DNA from 2 places in the Enterobacter cloacae complex sp. 394F7 genome. Region 2 is predicted to be linked to the other one. Evidence: predicted binding sites of a transcription regulator. Region 2 holds the regulator's gene; the other holds the start of a gene.

Region 1 (6,113 bases), on a different contig from region 2:
CGCTTCATTTTCAACCACTCATCCTCTATCCTGAGCGTTATAACCACTGGGTCCTGGAAGACAAATATGAAACGGACAAAATCCATAAATCACGCTTCGTTCCGCAAAAGCTGGAACGCGCGTCACCTCACCCCTGTTGCGCTGGCGGTTACCGCTGTCTTTATGCTGGCAGGCTGTGAGAAAAGCGATGAAACGGTCTCTCTGTATCAAAACGCAGAGGACTGCTCAGCCGCAACCGGTAACGCGGCAGAATGTAAGACCGCCTATAACAACGCCCTGAAAGAAGCGGAACGTACCGCACCGAAATATGCCACACGCGAAGACTGCGTGGCAGAGTTCGGTGAAGGCCAGTGTCAACAGACACCGGCTCAGGCGGGAACGGCGCCAGAAAATCAGGCGCAGGCTCAGTCCAGCGGCAGCTTCTGGATGCCACTGATGGCCGGCTATATGATGGGCCGCCTGATGGGCGGCGGTGCGGGTTACCAGCAGCAGCCGCTGTTTAGCTCGAAAAACCCGGCCAGCCCGGCCTACGGCCAATACACCGATGCCAGCGGCAAAGGCTATGGCGCAGCAACGCCTGGCCGCACCGTGACCGTACCGAAAACGGCGATGGCTCCGAAACCGGCTACCACCAGCACCATCACCCGCGGCGGGTTCGGTGAATCTGTGGCGAAACAGACCAGCATGCAGCGCAGCGCGACGGGTACGTCAACTCGCTCAATGGGCGGCTGATCATGGAACGAGTCAGTATCACCGAGCGCCCGGACTGGCGCGAAAAAGCGACCGAATACGGTTTTAACTTCCACACCATGTATGGCGAGCCGTACTGGTGTGAAGATGCTTACTACAAACTGACGCTCGCTCAGGTGGAAAAACTGGAAGCGGTGACGGCAGAACTGCATCAGATGTGCCTAAAGGTTGTCGAGAAAGTGATCGACAGCGACGAGCTGATGGCTAAATTCCGCATTCCGAAGCACACCTGGGGCTTTGTGCGCCAGTCGTGGAAAACCAGCCAGCCCTCGCTCTATTCTCGCCTTGATCTGGCGTGGGACGGCGTGGGTGAACCTAAGCTTCTTGAAAATAACGCCGATACGCCAACCTCTCTGTATGAAGCGGCCTTCTTCCAGTGGATCTGGCTGGAAGACCAGATGAACGCCGGAAACCTGCCGGAAGAGAGCGACCAGTTCAATAGCCTGCAGGAAAAGTTGATTGAGCGTTTCGCCGAGCTGCGTGAACAGCACGGTTTCAACCTGCTGCATCTCGCCTGCTGCCGTGACACGGAAGAAGATCGTGGAACGGTTCAGTATCTGCAGGATTGTGCTGCCGAAGCGGAAGTCGCCACCGAGTTTCTCTATATAGAAGATATCGGTCTGGGCGAGAAAGGTCAGTTTACTGACCTGCAGGATCAGGTGATCAGTAACCTGTTCAAGCTCTACCCGTGGGAATATATGCTGCGTGAGATGTTCTCCACCAAGCTGGAAGACGCTGGCGTGCGCTGGCTGGAACCGGCGTGGAAGAGCATCATCTCCAACAAAGCCCTGCTGCCGATGCTGTGGGAAATGTTCCCGAACCACCCGAACCTGCTGCCGGCATACTTTGCGGAAGATGATTATCCGCAAATGAAAAAATATGTCGTGAAGCCAATCTTCTCCCGCGAGGGGGCAAACGTCTCCATTATCGAAAACGGTAAAACGCTGGAAGCGGTTGAAGGGCCTTACGGCGAAGAAGGAATGATCGTCCAGGCGTTTTATCAGCTGCCGAAATTTGGCGACAGCTATACGCTGATTGGCAGCTGGCTCATCAACGATCAGCCAGCCGGGATTGGCATCCGCGAAGATCGCGCGCTGATCACCCAGGATCTGTCACGGTTCTATCCGCATATTTTTGTTGAGTAGAGTGCGGCCTGATGCCCTCACCCCGGCCCTCTCCCACGGGAGAGGGTGTAAACACTAAAAACGGCAACCGCAGGTTGCCGCTTTGCTTTTATTACCCCACCTGCACCGACAGCATACTCAAACTCCCCATCTCAATACCGTCGACCGGGATCGTCACCGGTTCCTGACCATCCCACGCGCCAAGAACGTACAGCAGCGGCAGGAAGTGTTCCGGCGTTGGGTTAGAGAGCGAACCGCCTTCGTGATCCAGATAGTTCACCAGCGGATGCTGCTCAACCGGGCCCTGCCAGGTCAGATTGTCTTTGACGTAATCGTTAAAGGACGTTGCCCATGGGTAAGGTGTATTTTCACCGTGCCAGCGCGCCGTGCGCAGGTTGTGTACCACGTTACCGCTTGCCACCAGCATAATGCCTTCATCACGAAGCGTAGCCAGCTTGCGGCCCATCTCCATGTGCCAGGCTGCCGGTTTAGTACTGTCGATACTCAACTGCACCATCGGGATGTCGGCGTCCGGGTACATTTTTATCAGCACGCCCCACGAGCCGTGGTCAAAGCCCCAGGCCTCTTTATCCAGCGCGACCGGGACAGGTGCCAGCAAATTCACCAGCTTCTGTGCCAGCTCGGGCGAGCCGGGGGCCGGATAATGCGTGTCGTACAACGCCTGCGGGAAACCGCCAAAATCATGGATTGTTTTTGGCGCCTCCATGGCAGTTACGCCAGTGCCACGGGTGAACCAGTGTGCAGACACCACCACAATCGCCTTCGGACGCGGCAACGTCTCGCCCAGGTGACGCCATGTGCGGGTGTAGACGTTGTCTTCCAGAACGTTCATTGGGCTACCGTGGCCTAAAAACAGTGCTGGCATACGTGAAGAAGTCATGGTGATATCCTTACAGAAGGTGTCAATTTGATGGTGCTACATTACGCTTAACACGACAAAGATGAACGCAGATAAGCGTGAAGATCATCATCAGGAAATTTGAATGTAAGGAATATGTAAAACAGAGGTTCCCCTCTCGCTTTGGCCAACGTGAATTATTAGTATTAATGAGAATCATTATCACAAGGAGCCTTGCATGTCCGTCCCCTTGATCCTGACCATCCTGGCGGGTGCCGCCACCTTTATCGGTGCGATCCTCGGTGTGCTTGGTCAAAAGCCGTCTAACCGCGTGCTGGCCTTTTCACTGGGATTTGCTGCCGGCATTATGCTGCTCATCTCTCTGATGGAGATGCTGCCTGCCGCACTGGGCACAGAAGGCATGTCTCCGGTACTGGGTTATGGCATGTTTGTGTTTGGTCTGCTGGGCTATTTTGCCCTCGATCGCATGTTGCCCCATGCACATCCGCAGGATTTAATGCAAAAAAGCGTCGCGCCGGTGCCGCAAAAGATTAAACGTACTGCCATCCTCCTGACGCTCGGCATCAGCCTGCACAACTTCCCGGAGGGTGTCGCGACTTATGTCACCGCCAGCAGCAATCTGGAGATGGGGCTGGGTATCGCCCTGGCGGTGGCCTTACACAATATTCCTGAAGGGCTGGCCGTTGCCGGGCCGGTTTATGCCGCCACGGGGTCAAAACGCACCGCCGTGTTCTGGGCCGGAATATCGGGAATGGCAGAAATTCTCGGGGGCGTACTGGCGTGGCTGATACTGGGAAGCCTGGTTTCGCCGGTGGTGATGGCCGCCATTATGGCCGCGGTTGCCGGGATTATGGTGGCGCTGTCGGTTGATGAACTGATGCCGCTGGCGAAAGAGATCGATCCTAACAACAATCCGAGTTATGGGGTGTTGTGCGGAATGTCTGTAATGGGATTAAGCCTGGTGTTGTTACAAACGGCGGGTATTGGTTGAACGGTTGCGCTTCCTTATTTGAGGGAGCGCAATTTCTTTTAATGTCAGTGAATGCCAACTATCAGTATTAATGATACAAAGTCCGGCACCATACTTTCTAATCGCCATAGAATTCACTTAAGAAATATTATTTATAACTATTCCCCGTAAAATAATTACCGCTTCGTGTATTTAAAAAAACTCAAAAGGTTGATGTCAATCACTATTTAAACCGAGCATTCTGGCTGCAGAGCAACAGCATTTTTCCCATTTATAATTTCAAATGATTTATTAATAGCCTCTAAATTCCCCATTTAGAAATACTCACGAGATGAACCATATTGCGACTGGTATATTTCGACCGCTTTAATGAAATAAAAGTGTTGCAATATTAATTCATTAAAAGTATTGCGCCATCCACTCTTAGATAAAGGATTATATCTTCATGTTTAACAAGACTATTCTGGCAGTTGCGACAACTGCATTGCTTTCTGGTCTGTCATTTACTGCTATGGCAGCAGATAACCAGGGCTCGGGGAAGATCACGTTCACCGGTGAAGTTATCAGTGCGCCTTGCTCTATCACCCCGGGAGATGAAAATCAGACGATTGAATTAGGTGAAGTCGCGGATAGCGTGCTGAACAGCGGTAAAAACTCGCTGCCGGTTGACGTGAATATCCACCTGCAGGATTGCATTCTCTCTTCTACCACCGGACAAACCACCACCACGATCGACAAAGTCAAGGTCACCTTTGCCTCCGCAAGTACCGTTTCGACCGACACCAGTCTGATGAAAAACACGCTTGATGGCAACATCGGCGGTGCAACAGGTGTGGGCGTTCGCTTGCTGGATAGCGGCAGCAATAAAGTCACGCTGGGTACGCCGATTGAAGTGTCATTCCCTACCACAAACGCCTATCAGGAACTGAACTTCAAAGCCCGCATGGAACCGGTAGCTGGCAGCCAGGCTACCCCGGGTAACGTTCAGGCCCAGGCGAACTATATCCTTGAATACAAGTAATTAGATTGCCGTCTGAAAACGTAGCCGATGAAGGACTCATCGGCTTTTATGCCTTCTTTTTAAAAGCGAAACGGATTTATGCTAAAACACTCAGCGCATCAACTCTCCCGCCTCTCTGCTTTTATAAAGTATTCGCTGAGTGCCACACTTTACTCAGCTTTATTCGTGTTGCCAGTCTCCGCGGTTGAATTCAACACAGATATGATTGACGTTGAAGACCGAAGTAATATTGATATTTCACAGTTTGAGAAAAAAGGCCACATCGCGCCGGGTAGCTATCTCGTCCGCATTCAGGTCAATAAAAACACGTTGCCTCAATCCGCAACAATGGAGTGGATCGCAACGGAAAACGAAAGCGGTTCGCAAATTTGCGTGAATGCCGGGCAGTTATCCGCTTTCGGGCTGAGCACCGATTTTATTTCGCGGCTCCATTATTCTCAGGACGGACGTTGCCTTGATCTTTCGGCTGTTCCGGAACTGGGCTTTTCCCTTAATAAAGGGACGATGGTGCTTTCCGTCACCGTTCCCCAGGCATGGATGAAATATCAGGCGAAGAACTGGACGCCGCCGGAATATTGGGATGAAGGCATTGCGGGTGTTTTACTTGATTATAATCTCTATGCCAGCCAGTACGATCCGCACGGGGGCGACGACAGCCAGAATATCAGCGCCTACGGCACGCTCGGGTTTAACCTCGGCGCGTGGCGTCTGCGTTCAGATTATCAGTATAACCAAAACTTTCGTCACGGTGAGTCTACAGGCAGCGACAGCAGTCTGGCACGAACCTATCTCTACCGCCCTATCCCTTCGCTGTCATCAAAAGTGACGCTGGGGCAATATGATTTAAGCTCAGATATTTTTGATACCTTCCACTTTACCGGTGCCTCACTGGAAAGTGATGAAAGTATGCTGCCGCCTGATTTACAAGGTTATGCACCACAAATTAGCGGCATCGCACAGACCAATGCCAAAGTGACCGTCTCCCAGTCTGGCCGCGTTCTTTATCAAACAACCGTCGCGCCGGGCCCGTTCACCATTTCAGACCTGGGTGAAACCTACCAGGGACAGCTGGATGTGGTGGTCGAAGAGGAAGATGGGCGCAAAACCACCTTCCAGGTGGGTTCATCCTCAATCCCCTTCCTGACCCGAAAAGGCCAGGTGCGCTATAAAACATCCCTCGGTAAGCCCACCGCTACGGGCCATAACGACATCAATAACCCGCTTTTCTGGACAGGTGAACTCTCGTGGGGCTGGCTGAGTAATGTGTCACTGTATGGCGGCACCCTGCTGACGGCGGATGATTATCAGGCCATGACCACCGGTATCGGCTTCAACCTGGATTCGTTCGGCTCGATCTCTTTTGATGTG
Region 2 (6,113 bases):
TTATAGAGTGATCATGCCTTTAAAGCAGTAGCCAAATAGCGTTTATAAAAATAACAGGTCAATGTGGTGCTACTTATTTTTTTTAAAAAAAGTTTATCCCCTTTCAAAAGTCTGACGCACCGTAAAAAGAATATCATTTAACGCGTTACTTATTGAAAATCGGCCTTTTCCCCCGCCAGTACTGGCATCCCGTTAAATGTTACAAAGCACTACCAATTATGTGCTCTTCGTCATAATCCTGAGTTTTAGCCACCGAAAAGCATTGATAATTCGCGTCGCGAAAAATAACCTAAAGACGGTAGTTATTCGAGGGTATTTCCGACTACCCCTGACCATCAGGTCTTTTATATTTTTCGCCGTTTTAGGCGTTTTAATTCGTCAAAGAGGAATAATCTATGCGTACGTTCAGTGGCAAACGTAGTGCGCTGGCGCTGGCTATTGCCGGTGTGACAGCAATGTCAGGCCTGGTGGTGACGCCAGACGCTAAAGCAGCAGGCTTCATCGATGATTCAACCCTCACGGGCGGTATTTATTACTGGCAGCGTGAACGTGACCGTAAAGATGTCACGGAAGATAAATATAAAACGAACCTTTCTCACTCTACCTGGAACGCCAATCTGGATTTCCAGTCTGGTTACGCTGCCGATATGTTCGGTCTGGATATTGCCGCCTTCACGGCAATTGAAATGGCGGAAAATGGTGACAGCGGCCACCCGAACGAAATAGCCTTCTCCTCCAGTAATAAAGCGTATAAAGAAGACTGGTCCGGAGATAAAAGCGGTATCAGCCTGTATAAAGCTGCCGCGAAATTTAAATACGGCCCGGTATGGGCGCGCGGTGGTTATATTCAGCCAACCGGTCAAACCCTGTTAGCACCGCACTGGAGCTTTATGCCAGGTACCTATCAGGGGGCAGAAGCGGGCGCCAATTTTGATTACGGTGACGCAGGTGCGTTGAGCTTCTCGTATATGTGGACCAACGAGTATAAAGCGCCATGGCATATCGAAATGGACAAGTTCTACCAGAACGATAAAAAGACCAAAGTGGATTATCTTCACTCGCTGGGCGCGAAGTACGACTTTAAAAATGATTTAGTGCTTGAAGCGGCATTTGGTCAGGCGGAAGGTTATATCGATCAGTATTTTGCTAAGGCCAGTTATAAATTTGACATCGCGGGTAGCCCGCTGAGTACCAGCTACCAGTTCTACGGTACGCGAGATAAAGTCAGTGATGGTGGCGTGAATGATATTTATGACGGCACGGCGTGGTTGCAGGCGCTGACCTTCGGCTACAAAGTCGGTCAGGTAGATTTGCGTCTTGAAGGAACGTGGGTTAAAGCGGAAGGGCAGCAGGGCTACTTCCTGCAGCGTATGACCCCAACCTATGCATCTTCAAACGGTCGTCTGGATATCTGGTGGGATAACCGTTCCGACTTCAATGCCGATGGCGAAAAAGCAGTCTTCTTCGGCGCAATGTATGATCTGAAAAACTGGAACCTGCCAGGCTGGGCGGTGGGGGCATCTTACGCCTACGCATGGGATGCGAAGCCTGCTGATATGGCAACGCCAGACGCATACTACGATCCAAACTATCGTCTCAAAGAATCCGCTTACAGCCTGGATGCGATCTACACCCTGCAGGATGGTCGCGCCAAAGGTACTATGTTCAAACTGCACTTTACACAATACGACAACCACTCCGATATCCCGAGCTACGCCGGCGGTTACGGCAACATCTTCCAGGATGAACGCGACGTGAAATTCATGGTTATCGCACCGTTCACCATCTTCTGATGACTCGTCCGGCGGGGTAATTCCCGCCGGACCGGAGACTACATATGAAAAAGATTGTAATCGTCGCGTTGCTGGCATCGGGACTGGTGGCTTGTGCGCAGAATCAGGCCCCGAAAGAGGACTCCCGTCTGAAAGAAGCCTACAGCGCGTGTATCAATACGGCGGAAGGTTCGCCGGAGAAGATCGAAGCCTGTCAGAGCGTGCTGAATGTGCTGAAAAAAGAGAAAGCGCATGAACAGTTCGCAACCCAGGAGAATATTCGCGTAATGGATTACCAGGCCTGTATCCAGGCGCGTAAAACCGGTAACGATCAGGAAGTCGCGAAGCGTTGCGATCAGATCTGGAAAGAGATTCGCAGCAACAACAGCCTTTAACCCGCTGTTATCATGCCCGGTAGCGCTGCGCTGCCGGGCTTTTTTTTGCCAGACCGCAGGCAAAAAAAAAGCCAACCTTGCGGCTGGCTCAGAGTATGAAACGTGTTTATTTCGCGTCGTGCGCGTGATCGTCTTCGCGGCAATCGCCTTCAGCGCAGTGACCATACAGGTACAGGCTGTGGTTCGTCAGGCGGATACCGTGACGTGCGGCGATTTCACGCTGGCGAGATTCAATGGAATCATCGCTGAATTCAATGACCTTGCCGCAATCCAGGCAGATCAGGTGATCGTGGTGATGCTGTTGAGTCAGTTCGAATACAGATTTACCGCCTTCGAAATTATGACGGGTGACAATGCCCGCGTCATCAAACTGGTTCAGCACACGATAGACGGTTGCCAGCCCAATCTCTTCGCCCATGTCGATAAGACGCTTATAAAGGTCTTCCGCACTGACATGGTGATTGTCTGGACCCTGAAGCACTTCAAGGATTTTTAACCGAGGAAGCGTAACTTTCAGGCCAGCCTTCTTTAATGCGGTATTGTTGTCAGTCATGCGGAATCTGTCCTGTTGCTAAACGATTCACTTCTGTAGGAAGTGACAGAAATTGCACCCGGGATAATGCGTCTCATTATAGAACTGCCATGGCTAAATGAAAACTGCAAGTCTCAGGTAAAGTATGCTTATAAAAACGTGGTATCACCAACAAACTTGCATTGTGAAAGCCACGTTTTATCAGGGGGTCATTGTACAGGTCTGGGCGAAAAAGTTAAAAGATTGTAGCAATTAATTTAATCGGTTTGACCTGGTTTATGGGCGCAACCACCGTTGCGCCGCAAGAATCATCAGGCGTTAAGAATATCGTCCAGGTGCAGCTCTTCACGGATCTGCTTAACCCATTTTTCAACGCGCTCGGCGGTCAGTTCTGGCTGACGATCTTCGTCAATCGCCAGACCCACGAAGTGATCGTCGTCTGCCAGACCTTTAGACGCTTCGAAGTGGTAACCAGCGGTAGGCCAGTGACCTACAATAACGGCACCGTTTGGCTCAATAATGTCGCGGATGGTGCCCAGCGCATCACAGAAGTACTCTGCATAATCTTCCTGGTCGCCGCAGCCAAACAGGGCAACCAGCTTGCCGTTGAAATCCACCTCTTCCAGCGTTGGGAAGAAATCATCCCAGTCACACTGGGCTTCACCGTAATACCAGGTCGGAATACCCAGCAGCAGGATGTCATAGCCTTCGAGATCTTCTTTGCTGCTCTTGGCGATGTCGTGCACATCGGCAACGTCTTTACCGAGCTGTTTCTGAATGTTTTTTGCGATATTTTCGGTATTGCCGGTATCACTGCCGAAGAAAATGCCGATAATTGCCATGAGTAAAATAACCTCTTGATACTTAATGGTATGGTGGCGCAATTTGTCCACGGATAAAGGCAATAATAGCAGAACAGGCAACCCTGCGGAAACAGCTATCGCGCAGGACTGCACTCTGTGCTACATGAAAAGGGTAATAAAGGGATTTTTCGGACTTATGCCTTACTGCGCATGGTCTCGAGTTGGGTGAGTAACATCTCTTCGATCAGCTCGCTGCGGCTGATATTACGCGCGTCAGCCAGTTCGTTTAGCGCATCGACAGCGTCGGCGTTGAGCTTCAGTTCGACACGCTTAAGCCCACGATTTTTATCGCGTTTAAGCTGGTTGCGTTTATTAATACGCAGCTGTTCGTCGCGCGAAAGCGGATTCGTTTTTGGTCGTCCCGGTCGACGCTCATTCGCGAACAGATCTAGTGTCGTACGGTCCGTTTGTTCTTTGGCCATGATTCTGAGACTTCGGGGGAAACACGCCGCCCTGCTAATGCCTGGGCGATAAGCGCGCCATCATACATCACCAAAAACGGCACGCCAACGACTGGAAGCCCGCAGCCTTCCAGTCGCTCTCTTTTTAATCAATTTGCCGTATCAGTCAGATAGCGGCGAATGGCGCGTAAGACGGCATCTGGTTTTTCCGCATGAACCCAATGTCCGGCGCCAGCTATGACATGAGCGCGTGCCTGCGGGAATTGCGCCAGCAGGGTATCGCGACAGGCGTCGGTAACGTAGGGCGAATTGCCGCCACGAATGAAGAGGGTAGGGTGCGGCCATGCCGGAACGGTTTCCCAACCGACGATGTTATCGTACTGCTCCCACAGCACCGGCACGTTGAACCGCCACTGGCCGTCAACGAACGATTTCAGCAGAAACTGGATAACCCCTTCTTCATCCAGATGCTCACGCATAACGACGGCTGCCTGTTGGCGCGTCGAGACGCCAGCGTTGGTCACCGCGTTGATGGCGGCGAAAATCTCATCATGGCGACGGACGTGGTAATCCACCGGGGCGACATCTATGACCACCAGGCCACTTATTCTTTCTGGTGCCAGAGCCGTCAGGGCCATGACCGCTTTGCCGCCCATTGAATGCCCGATCAACGTCACTTTCTCGAGATTGTTGGCATCCAGCGTATCCAGCAGATCCTGCGCCATGGCCGCATAGGTCATCTCTTCTGAACGCCCGGAAAGGCCATGATTTCGCATATCCACCTGCAAAATATCGTGATCGGTAACCAGATCGCGTGCCAGCACGCCCAGGTTATCCAGGCTGCCAAACAGCCCGTGAACCAGTACGATGGGAGGATTCGTGTTCGGCGATTGTGCAGATTGCGCTCGGGTATTCAATTTCATGGCAAAGTTCTTTTTTTAGGTGTGACAGGTTAGGGTATTATGTTGACCATTCTGCCGCCCGGCTGCAAGGTTCCAGTTTAATCTGACTTTTGCCGCCAACCTGGTTTGACGCTATCCGCTGTTGGGATTTGACTTTATAATCTCAACGACTTGTATTCAGATAAGATATCGCACTGGATTAAGATGAAAACAATCGAAGTTGATGACGAACTCTATCAGTTTATTGCCAGCCAAACGCGGCATATCGGGGAGAGCGCGTCCGACATTTTACGGCGAATGCTTAAAATTTCCGCCGCCTCACCGTCTGCTACCCCAGCCACTAAAGATGTCGTGTCTCAGCCGAGTGTTGTTGCACAAGCAAAACCTGCCGCCGTGCAGGTGAAAGACAAAGTACGTGCGATGCGCGAGCTGCTGCTGTCTGATGAATATGCAGAGCAGAAAAAAGCGGTCAACCGCTTCATGCTGGTGCTGTCTACACTTTATTCACTGGATAACAAGGCGTTTGCTGAAGCGACTGAGTCGCTGCACGGTCGCACGCGCGTCTATTTCGCGGGCGACGAGCAGACGCTGCTGCAAAATGGCAACCAGACCAAACCTAAACATGTCCCTGGCACACCGTACTGGGTCATCACCAATACCAATACGGGCCGCAAGTGCAGCATGGTTGAACACATCATGCAGTCCATGCAGTTCCCGGCGGAATTGATTGAAAAGGTTTGCGGTACAATTTAACCCTTGCATCAGAAGGACCCGGTAATGGCAAATCACAGCCGTGCAGGCCAACCTGCACAACAAAGCGATTTGATTAACGTCGCTCAGCTGACCGCGCAGTATTATGTGCTGAAACCGGTCGTGGGCAACGCAGAACACGCAGTGAAGTTTGGGACATCAGGCCATCGCGGTAGCGCGGCACGCCATAGCTTTAACGAACCGCACATTCTGGCCATTGCTCAGGCCATCGCGGAAGAGCGCGCCAAAAACGGTGTTACCGGTCCGTGCTACGTGGGGAAAGATACTCACGCCCTGTCTGAACCGGCATTCATTTCCGTGCTGGAAGTTCTGGCGGCGAACGGCGTTGATGTAATTGTGCAGGAAAATAACGGTTTCACCCCAACGCCTGCCGTCTCTAACGCTATCCTTGTGCACAACAAAAAAGGTGGCCCACAGGCTGACGGTATCGTTATCACGCCTTCTCACAACCCGCCAGAAGACGGTGGTATCAAATAC

What was found. The regulator Fur, encoded in region 2, represses iron uptake genes when iron is present. The targets are predictions, from matches to a motif close to ATAATAATGAGAACNACTATCAA.
Region 1: a site for Fur is predicted at 2,937-2,959, ahead of zupT (zinc transporter ZupT). Genes of this name have one in related genera too.

The regions. Positions count from the first base shown of each region.
Region 1 covers NZ_JBXWCS010000006.1:125,008-131,120, reverse strand. The annotation lists gene AC2FAK_RS11080 (DUF1190 family protein) at 67-732, shown strand; gene AC2FAK_RS11075 (glutathionylspermidine synthase family protein) at 735-1,895, shown strand; gene ygiD (4,5-DOPA-extradiol-dioxygenase) at 1,987-2,775, opposite strand; gene zupT (zinc transporter ZupT) at 2,972-3,745, shown strand; gene AC2FAK_RS11060 (fimbrial-like protein) at 4,170-4,745, shown strand; gene AC2FAK_RS11055 (fimbria/pilus outer membrane usher protein) at 4,824-6,113, shown strand, end outside.
Region 2 covers NZ_JBXWCS010000009.1:112,974-119,086, forward strand. The annotation lists gene chiP (chitoporin ChiP) at 396-1,793, shown strand; gene chiQ (ChiQ/YbfN family lipoprotein) at 1,838-2,167, shown strand; gene fur (ferric iron uptake transcriptional regulator) at 2,274-2,720, opposite strand; gene fldA (flavodoxin FldA) at 3,011-3,541, opposite strand; gene ybfE (LexA regulated protein) at 3,697-3,984, opposite strand; gene ybfF (esterase) at 4,113-4,886, opposite strand; gene seqA (replication initiation negative regulator SeqA) at 5,070-5,618, shown strand; gene pgm (phosphoglucomutase (alpha-D-glucose-1,6-bisphosphate-dependent)) at 5,643-6,113, shown strand, end outside.